Linked DNA regions of Pelagicoccus sp. SDUM812003. The protein of the gene in region 2 binds, or shares a complex with, the protein of the main gene of each other region. Links are inferred from orthologs where the notes say so. Each region holds a gene or a part of one and is shown on either strand. Other genes may lie near its edges.

What was found. Proteins that work in one complex are often made in the same cells at the same time.
Region 1: the proteins of hisF (region 2) and hisH are in contact, whole or in part, in a crystal structure (PDB 6RU0), measured with the Thermotoga maritima proteins. The link is inferred for Pelagicoccus sp. SDUM812003 from one-to-one orthologs. Residues at the interface, in WP_004080486.1 of Thermotoga maritima: Met1, Leu2, Ala3, Arg5, Ser40, Glu41, Asp45, Glu46, Ala70, Glu71, Ile73, Asp74, Ile75, Pro76, Phe77, Asp98, Lys99, Ser122, Gln123, Glu161, Thr195, Leu196, Asn247, Arg249, Glu251; in WP_004080484.1 of Thermotoga maritima: Asn15, Arg18, Arg22, Arg117, Leu118, Pro119, His120, Met121, Gly122, Trp123, Asn124, Asn134, Gly135, Tyr136, Tyr138, Val140, Tyr158, Glu180, Lys181, Ser182, Ser183, Lys184, Ile185.

The regions. Positions count from the first base shown.
Region 1 is NZ_JARXHY010000014.1:105,688-109,995, reverse strand. The notes cover bases 832-3,822. They hold hisH (imidazole glycerol phosphate synthase subunit HisH), read left to right. Parts: upstream 832-2,010; coding sequence 2,011-2,634; downstream 2,635-3,822. Other genes in these bases: QEH54_RS17515 (citrate synthase), read left to right, coding at 2,792-3,822; hisB (imidazoleglycerol-phosphate dehydratase HisB), read left to right, coding at 1,374-1,970; hisC (histidinol-phosphate transaminase), read left to right, coding at 832-1,392. In the rest of the region: hisD (histidinol dehydrogenase), read left to right, coding at 1-301; more of hisC, read left to right, coding at 298-831; more of QEH54_RS17515, read left to right, coding at 3,823-4,093; QEH54_RS17510 (VC0807 family protein), read right to left, coding at 4,184-4,308. UniProt on the Escherichia coli protein: IGPS catalyzes the conversion of PRFAR and glutamine to IGP, AICAR and glutamate. The HisH subunit catalyzes the hydrolysis of glutamine to glutamate and ammonia as part of the synthesis of IGP and AICAR.
Region 2 is NZ_JARXHY010000007.1:211,031-215,267, forward strand. The notes cover bases 486-3,405. They hold hisF (imidazole glycerol phosphate synthase subunit HisF), read right to left. Parts: upstream 2,364-3,405; coding sequence 1,608-2,363; downstream 486-1,607. Other genes in these bases: QEH54_RS11840 (DUF3365 domain-containing protein), read right to left, coding at 486-805; QEH54_RS11845 (Rrf2 family transcriptional regulator), read right to left, coding at 1,122-1,577; QEH54_RS11855 (ATP-binding protein), read right to left, coding at 2,461-3,405. In the rest of the region: QEH54_RS11835 (group 1 truncated hemoglobin), read right to left, coding at 1-183; more of QEH54_RS11840, read right to left, coding at 209-485; more of QEH54_RS11855, read right to left, coding at 3,406-4,237.

The sequences.
Region 1 (4,308 bases), on a different replicon or contig from region 2:
AAAGCAATTCTCCAAGCTGATAAAATCCATAACGACTGCAGGAGCCATCATGCAAGGCGGCTGGTCTGCCACGGCTTTGGGAGACTTCGTGGCAGGGCCCAGTCACGAGCTGCCGACCGGTCGCTCCGGCCAGTGCTACAGCGGGTTGCAGATCAGCGATTTCATGCGTCGGTCGAGCTTGGTGAAGTACAGCAAGGCGGCTCTTGGAAAGGCGGCTTCCGCCGTTGAGGCTTTTGCTCGTATGGAAGGTTTGGATGCGCACGGACGTTCCGTCTCGGTACGCTTAGAAAGGCGCTCATGAGCGCTTTGAATTCGCCTTCTGAATACGCGTTGTCGCATGTTCGCAAGCTGCACGCCTATACGCCCGGATTTCAACCGAAAGGAACGGGTTGGGTTAAGCTGAATACAAACGAGAACCCTTATCCACCTAGTCCGATGGTGGACGAAGCCTTGAAAGAGGCAATGGGAGATGCTCTGCGTTTGTATCCAGATCCTCGCAGCATGGCGCTTCGCGAAGCGGCAGCAAACTTGCACGGGCTTTCTCCTGATCAGTTGATTTTTGGAAATGGGTCGGACGACTTGCTAAACCTCCTCGTGCGAGCGTTCGCCTGCGAGAAAGCCGCCGGCTATCTGATGCCGAGCTACAGTTTGTATCCAGTTCTTTGTGGCATTCAAAACTCCGGCGTGGTGGAGCTCCCGTTCGATCGCAGCATGGAGTTGCCGATCGATGAGCTGATCGAGCTCGATGCGCGTATCCTGTTTATCACTTCGCCCAACGCTCCGACTGGTGTCGGCTTTTCCAACGAGGAGCTGGCCAAAGTGATCGAAGGCTTCGATGGCATAGTGGTGGTGGACGAAGCGTATGCGGATTTCGCGAAGGAGACTGCCGTGGATCTGCTTTCGCGCTTCCCGAATCTCGTGGTCACGCGCACCTTCTCCAAATCCTACGGATTGGCGGGCTTGCGACTAGGCTACGCCATGGCGGATCCTTCGGTTGTCGATATACTCGATCGCGTCCGAGATAGCTACAACGTCAATCGACTCACTCAGGCTGGCGGCCTGGCGGCCCTTCGAGACCAGAGCTACCTGAAGGCGGTGGTGGGAAAGGTGAAGCGCACCCGCGACTTCTACCGAGCGGAGTGGGAAGCATTGGGCTGGTTTTGCTATCCGTCCCAATCCAACTTCCTGTTCGTCGAGCCACGGAACGCCTCTGGGGAAACGGGTCCGGAAGTGGCGCAAGGGCTTTTTGAATACTTCAAGCAGCGCAAGATACTGGTGCGGTATTTCCCGTCCAGCCCCTTGACTGCGTCGTTCCTGCGTATCAGTGTGGGCGACGAAGATCAGATGCTCCACGTGAGCGAAACGATATCGAAATGGCTGAAGAACGCATAGCATCCCTCGAGCGCAATACGAAGGAAACCCGTATCGCGGCAGAGCTGAACGTCGACGGAAAGGGCAGAGCGGACATCGCGACTGGCATCCCTTTCTTCGACCACATGCTTACCTTGTTCGCGGGCCATGGACTGTTCGACCTCACGGTGAAGGCGGACGGAGACATCGAGGTCGACTACCACCACACCGTGGAGGATGTTGGCATCGTTTTAGGCGAGCTCTTCAAGAAGGCGCTTGGCGACAAGTCGGGCATCACGCGCTATGGTTTTTTCATCCTGCCCATGGACGAGTGCCTCACCCGGGTGGCCATCGATTTGGGCAACCGGCCCTACCTGGCCTACAAGGTGTCCGCTCCGACAAGCTACGTGCGCGATTTCAACATCATCCTGATCAAGGAATTCTGCCGAGGCTTTTCCAACAGTCTGGGAGCGAACCTGCACATCGAGTTGGAGTATGGCGAAGAGCCGCACCACATCGTGGAGAGCATCTTCAAGTGCATGGCGCGAGCGATCGATGCCGCCTCGCGTATCGATCCGCGCATGGAAGGACGGCTTCCTTCGACCAAGGGCATGCTTTAGAGCGTTCCCGAACTCTGATTAACTCCTAAGACTTTTCGAGATGAGCAAAGACATTGCTGTCATCAACTACGGCATGGGAAATCTGCGCAGCGTGGAAAACGCCTTGCTGAAGATCGGCGCCCAGCCGCGTATCGTGACTCGTCCAGAGCAAGTCGGAGAAGCGAGCGGGCTTATCTTGCCGGGCGTGGGCGCGCTGCGCGACTGCGTTGACGGCCTCAAGACCGCGGCCTTCGACGACTTCATCCGTGGCTGGGTCAAGGAGCAGCGTCCCTTCATGGGCGTTTGTCTCGGTCTCCAGGCTCTGTTCGAGCATTCGGAAGAAGACGATGTGACGGGGCTTGGCGTCCTGCCAGGAAAGGTTGTGCGCTTCAAGTCGCGTCCAGGATTTAAAATCCCGCACATGGGCTGGAATTTCGCGAAGCTGCAGCAGGAAGGCTCCCCGTACTGGGAGGAGCTCGATCCCGAAACGGACCGCTTCTACTTCGTGCACAGCTACCATATCCTGCCGGAAGATCCATCTATCACCTTGACCACCACCGACTACGATGGCGTCTTCACCAGCTCCGTAGCGGTCGGCTCCCTGCTCGCCAGTCAGTTTCACCCCGAAAAGAGCCAGCGGAATGGGCTGCAGCTCTACGCGAACTTCGTGGCTTCGTGTGATTAGGCCAACTGAAAACAGCGAACAGAAAAGCTAATAGTTACGAAGTCGGTAGCAGATACTTTACATGACCCGCATGTCGGGGTAATTAGTTGGTCTTCTTTGAATTAGGATTTCCTGATTCGCCGCCAACGCCTAACTTGCAACTCCGAGTTTCCTGACAATGAGCAAAGAAGCCATTCTCAAAATAGACGATCAAGAGCTGTCCTTTCCGATCATCGAGGGCACTGAAAAAGAGCGAGCGGTCGACCTGCGTACCCTGCGTGCGAAGAGCGGCGGCTACATTACTTACGACGAGGGCTTCGGCAACACAGGGTCGTGCCAGAGCGAGATCACCTTTATCGACGGGGAAAAAGGCATCCTTCGCTACCGCGGCTACCCGATCGAGCAGCTGGCGGAGAAGTCTGACTTCATCGAGAGCGCCTATTTGATCATCAACGGAGAGCTGCCCACCAAGAAGCAGCGGGCCCACTTCTCGAACCTCATTTCAGAAAACGCGGCGATCGACGAGCGCATGCACCGCATTTTCGAAGGCTACCCGCGCTCCGCGAATCCCATGTCGATCCTGGCGGCCATGATGAATTCGCTGGCTTGCTTCTATCCGCATCTGGCCACCAACGATCGCGCCACGGACTTGGAAAATTTCGAGAAGGCGGCGGCCTTCGCCATTTCCAAGGTGCGCACCATCACTGCGGCGGTTTATCGCGTGAGCCAAGGTCTGCCGATCATGTATCCGAAAAAGAACATCGGCTACTGCGACAACTTTTTGCACATGATGTTCTCCGAGCCGTACGACGAGTATCCTCGCGATACCATCCAGGCGTCCGCTCTGAATCTCATTTTGCTCCTGCATGCGGACCACGAGCAGAATTGCTCTACCTCCACCGTGCGCATGGTGGGCTCCGGGGGAGCGAATCTCTTCGCTTCCATCTCCGCAGGCGTATCCGCTCTTTGGGGACCTTTGCACGGCGGAGCGAATCTCGCGGTCATCCAGATGCTGGAAGCCATTCATGCGGAAGGCGACGACGGCAGCAAGTTCATCGAGGAGGCCAAGAGCGGCAAAAGCAATCGCCGCCTGATGGGTTTCGGTCACCGCGTCTACAAGAACTTCGATCCACGCGCCAAGATCATCGGCAAGGCCTGCGATCAGCTGCTGAACAAGCTCGGCATCAGCGATCCCTGTTTGGACATCGCTCGCAAGCTCGAGCAAGCTGCGCTGGCTGACGATTACTTCATCTCTCGCAACCTCTATCCGAACGTCGACTTCTACAGCGGCATCATCATGCGAGCCCTCGGCATTCCGGTGGAAATGTTCACCGTGATGTTCGCCATCGGCCGCATGCCAGGCTGGGTGGCCAACTGGATGGAGGTTTCCAGCAACCCGAAAGGACGAATCAGCCGCCCCCGCCAGGTCTATCAAGGCCCGGCCGTTCGCGACTACGTGCCGATCGCGGATCGCGGCTAAGCGAAAGCTCGGTAAAAGGCGAATTTCAGGAAAGGCGGCTCTCGGCAGGGAGTCGCCTTTTTTTGGACTGAAGGCGTTGGCGCTAGTTGCTCAGTCCTTCTTCACGTGGTGCTCGTGCAGCAGGCCTTCGAAGCTAAGTCCGGTTAGGCCCTTCAAGCCATTTATCAACCGCCAAAGGGCGTAGATGAGAATCGCCATGGTTGGCGCTGTGATGA
Region 2 (4,237 bases):
ACCGAAGGCGTAGGTGAGAAACTTCTTCTGGTGGCCGATCTGCTTGCTCATGTCGACGCCTTCGAAGAAGTGTTTGATGCGATCGTCGGCGAGAACCTTCTTGTAGAAAAGGTCGACTGCGGCGTCCACGGCGGCTTCGCCGCCGATGCGGTCGTAGAGAGAGGGTGTTTGCGTTTCGCTCATTGTATTCAGATTATGGATTTATGATTTAGTCGAGAGGAATTCTGATGACGACGCCGCCCATGACTTCGCCCATCTTGAAGTCGGTGCGAGGCGAGTCCTTGTGCTCGTTGTGGCAGTCGATGCAGGCTGCGGCTACGCCTGTGTCGGCGTAGATGCCGGTGAAGTACTTGGTGCCGCCCAGCGTCTCCTCTGCGTAGTAGTTTTGACCGGGATTGTCGGCGATGAACTGCAAGCCCTCTTTTTCGGCATCGGTTTTCGGAGCGTTCTGCTTGTTGATCGGCCAGAGCGACTGTAGTGAATAACTGAATTCACCATTGCTTTTTTCGGCTACCATCTCTGCCCCCATGCGGAACATTTGAGCAGGTAGCGGCAGGGCCTTGTCATCCACCCAATGTTCGCTAGCGGTGATGACCTTGTCCTGTTTGGTGAGTCGGTTGACCACGTTGCGGGTGTAGACGGTACGGTCGGAGCTCATCACGAGGTGCAGAGCGTCCGCCATCTTCTGCGGACTGATGCCGCTAGCAGCTTCCGAGCTGTCGTCGCAGCCCGAAAAGAGGATCGAGGAGAGGGTGAGGGTCGCTACGGTCGCAGCGACAGCCAAGGAGTTCGTTTTCTTGTTCATATCGGATTAGGCGAGGATCAGGTTTGATTTCCTCACCAAGCTTAGCATCCGATATGCCAGAAAGAGGTATTTATAATGCAACTTATGGATTGCCTTGGAAAAAGCGCTCTTTCAGGGGCGTTGGTATTGGATTTCGCATCACGTGAAGTCTGCGATCGCTGGACCTATGAATTTCGTTTATCCGACCTATCGATTTCAGTCCGAAAACGAGATCGAAATCGAGGCGCTCAAAATTCCCCTGATCGAGATCGAGCGCTGGGGAGGCGGCGGGTTTTGGTATCTGTACCGGAAATGCAGATACGAGGTCAGGTCGAAGCTATTCGGAAACGCGACTTTCGCTAAGGCTGGGGAACTGTCTTCGCAAGTTTTCGGGACGCTTGACGAGGTCGGCCAAAGTGAATCGTTCCAGCTCGGAATAGAAGGCGTTTTCGGCTTGTTTCAGGGCCCCTTTGAGCACGCAAGCGGGTGACAAGCAGCAGGAGTTTTTCACTGGGTCGAAGCATTCGATGAGCGGCGCGTCTCCTTCGGTGAGACGGACGAGCTGTCCTGCGTTGATGTCCCGTGGGGCTTTGGCGAGGCGCAGACCGCCTCCTTTTCCTCGAGTGGCCTGCACGTAGCCGAGCTGATTCAGGTTTCCAGCGATTTTGACCAGATGGTTTCGGGAGATCTGGTAGGCGTCGGCGACTTCCTGGAGCGAGACCAGGCGATCGTCGTTCAGGGCGAGGTAGATGAGGAGACGAAGGCTGTAGTCTGAAAATTTGGTGAGCTCCATGGGGCGAGAGGGTAGTGACGTGTAAGGGGGCTAGAGACGGGCGGGCAATCCGGCGTTTGCGAGGCGCTCTTTCGCTTGGCCGATAGTGTAGGTGCCGAAGTGGAAAATGGAAGCGGCAAGTACCGCGTCGGCTTTGCCCTTTTGGAGAACGTCGACCAGGTGGTCCAGGTTTCCGGCTCCGCCGGACGCGATGACTGGTACCTCCACCGCTTCGGAGATGCGTCGGGTAAGCTCGCAGTCGTAGCCGGCGAGGGTGCCATCGGCGTCCATGCTGGTGAGCAGGATTTCTCCCGCTCCTAGCGAGACGCCCTTCTTGGCCCATTCGATGGCGTCGAGCGGGGTGGGGTTTCGTCCGCCGTGAGTGAAGACGCGCCAGGAGTCGCCGTCGCGCTTGGCGTCGATGGCCAGCACGATGCATTGGTTTCCGAACTTGCGGGCCGACTGGAAGATGAGGTCGGGATTGTTGATGGCTGCGGTATTGAGCGAGACCTTGTCGGCCCCGGAGTGCAGCATCTTGGTGATGTCCTCCACCGTTCGCAGACCGCCGCCGACGGTCAGGGGCATGAAGCACTCGGAGGCGGTTTGCTCGACCACATCGCGCATGATCTGGCGCTCGTCGGAGGATGCGGTGATATCGAGAAAGACCAGCTCGTCGGCGCCCTGCTCGTCGTAGGCCTTGGCGCAGGCGACGGGATCTCCCGCGTCGCGGAGCTCTTTGAACTTAACGCCTTTGACCACGCGGCCGGCGTGAACGTCGAGGCAAGGGATGATGCGTTTGGCTAACATTTCTCGAAAAGTGGAACCGGAAGAGCCATGACGCTAGGAGGGAGGCATGCGCTGGCAACGCATTTTTAGAGGGGGGGCAAACCTGGCGCGGCCTCGCCTAGCGCACGCGTCCGGTAGCGTTGAGGGCTTGGGCGAGGCTGGATATGGAGAGCGGCTTGGAGAGGTAGCCCGAGAACGGATCGTGGCTGTAGCGCTCGCGCTCGCCTGCCATGGCGTAGGCGGTTTGGGAAATGATCGGCAGGTCCGGGGCGATCTCTCGGATACGTCTGGCGGCTTCGTCGCCTTGCATTTCGGGCAGTTTGATATCCATGAGGACAGCGGAAAAGGTTCTTCGCTTGCAGAGGGCCACCGCTCGCTCGCCGGAGGAGGCGTGCACGAACGGCACGCCAAGCTGTTGCAGCATCTTCGCCATCAGGGTGGAGTTTGTCTCCTCGTCCTCCACCAGAAGCACCGGCTCCTGCGGCCTGTGGGGAATGGAGGGAGGGGGGATTTCCGGGGCTTCGGCCTGCGGAACGTCGAAGTCGCGCCGAATTCTACCATCCCAGGGTAGAGAGAAATAGAAGCGACTTCCTTTCTGATACTCCGACTCGACTCGCAAGGCGCCGCCCAGCTTGGAGACGAGGTTTTGGCTGATCGCCAGCCCCAGCCCGCTTCCTCGGTAGGTGTGGCCGAGATTGGTGTCGCCCTTTTGGAAGCGTTCGAAGATGAGCGAAAGCTGTTCCTTCTTGATGCCGAATCCCGAGTCCTCCACCGAGAACTCCAAGGCGTCTCCTTGAGCGGTCGGTCTGCAGCCCAGCTGGATGTAGCCATCCGGGGTGAATTTGATCGCGTTGCTGATCAGGTTCTTGAGCACTTGCTTGAGCCGATCGGGGTCCGTATTCAGGATGCAGCCTTCCGGGAGCTCCTCCTTGGCGACGAGAAACTGCAGGTTGTCGCGGCCAAAGCTGGTCAAGACGCCGCGAAAGGTATCGTGGGTCTGGCTAAGTATCCAATCTACGGATATGTCCTGCGTTTCAATTTCGATCTTTTCCGACTCGATTTTGGAGATCTCGATGATGTCGTCTATGAGATTGAGAAGGTCCTTTCCGCTGTTTTGGATGGTGCGAATGAAGTCGCGCTGCTCGCCTTGGGTCTGGGTGCTGGCCATGAGCAGGTCGGAGAAGCCGATGATGGCGTTCATGGGGGTGCGAATCTCGTGCGAAACGTTGGCGAGAAAGGCCGACTTGAGGTGGTCGGATTCTTCGGCTTTCCGTTTCGCTTGCTCGAGGTCCTTGGTTCGCTCCCTCACGCGTTTCTCCAGGTCGGACTTGCCTTGGCGGAGGATCCTATTCTGGGACTCGATGGTCGCGCGTTGGAGCTGCAGTTTTTCGTTGGCCTTGGATAGATTTGCGTTCAGCAGCTGAAGTCGGTTGTTCCGGCTTTGGGTGAGTATCCATAGGAAAATGACAAGTCCGACGAGGACGGCGATGGTGGCTTGGAACCAGGTTTGCCTCCAGATGGGAGCTGTCACGGAGAAAGTCACGGCGGCGATCTCAGGGGAAACGTTGAACCCGTGATCCCTAGCCTTGACCTGCAGGGTGTGCGAGCCGTGAGGCAAGCCGAGAAACATCTGGTGGTTCTGCCTGGCGAAGGGAGTCCATTGGCGATCGTTCAGCTTGTAGGAGTATTCGATTTTATCCCGGGGCGTCGCTTCGAGGTAGTCCACCGCCTGCCAGGTTATGGAGGTATTGCCGCGTTCGCTGACTTGGGGCTCGAAATGGGTGATTTCGATGCGCGGCGCCGACTTGTCCTTGAAGGCGGTGAGCGTTTGGAAGGGGATCGCGATCTCTGCGGGCTGCGAATCGTAGAGCGCTCGGCGCGTCCATTGATTGCTG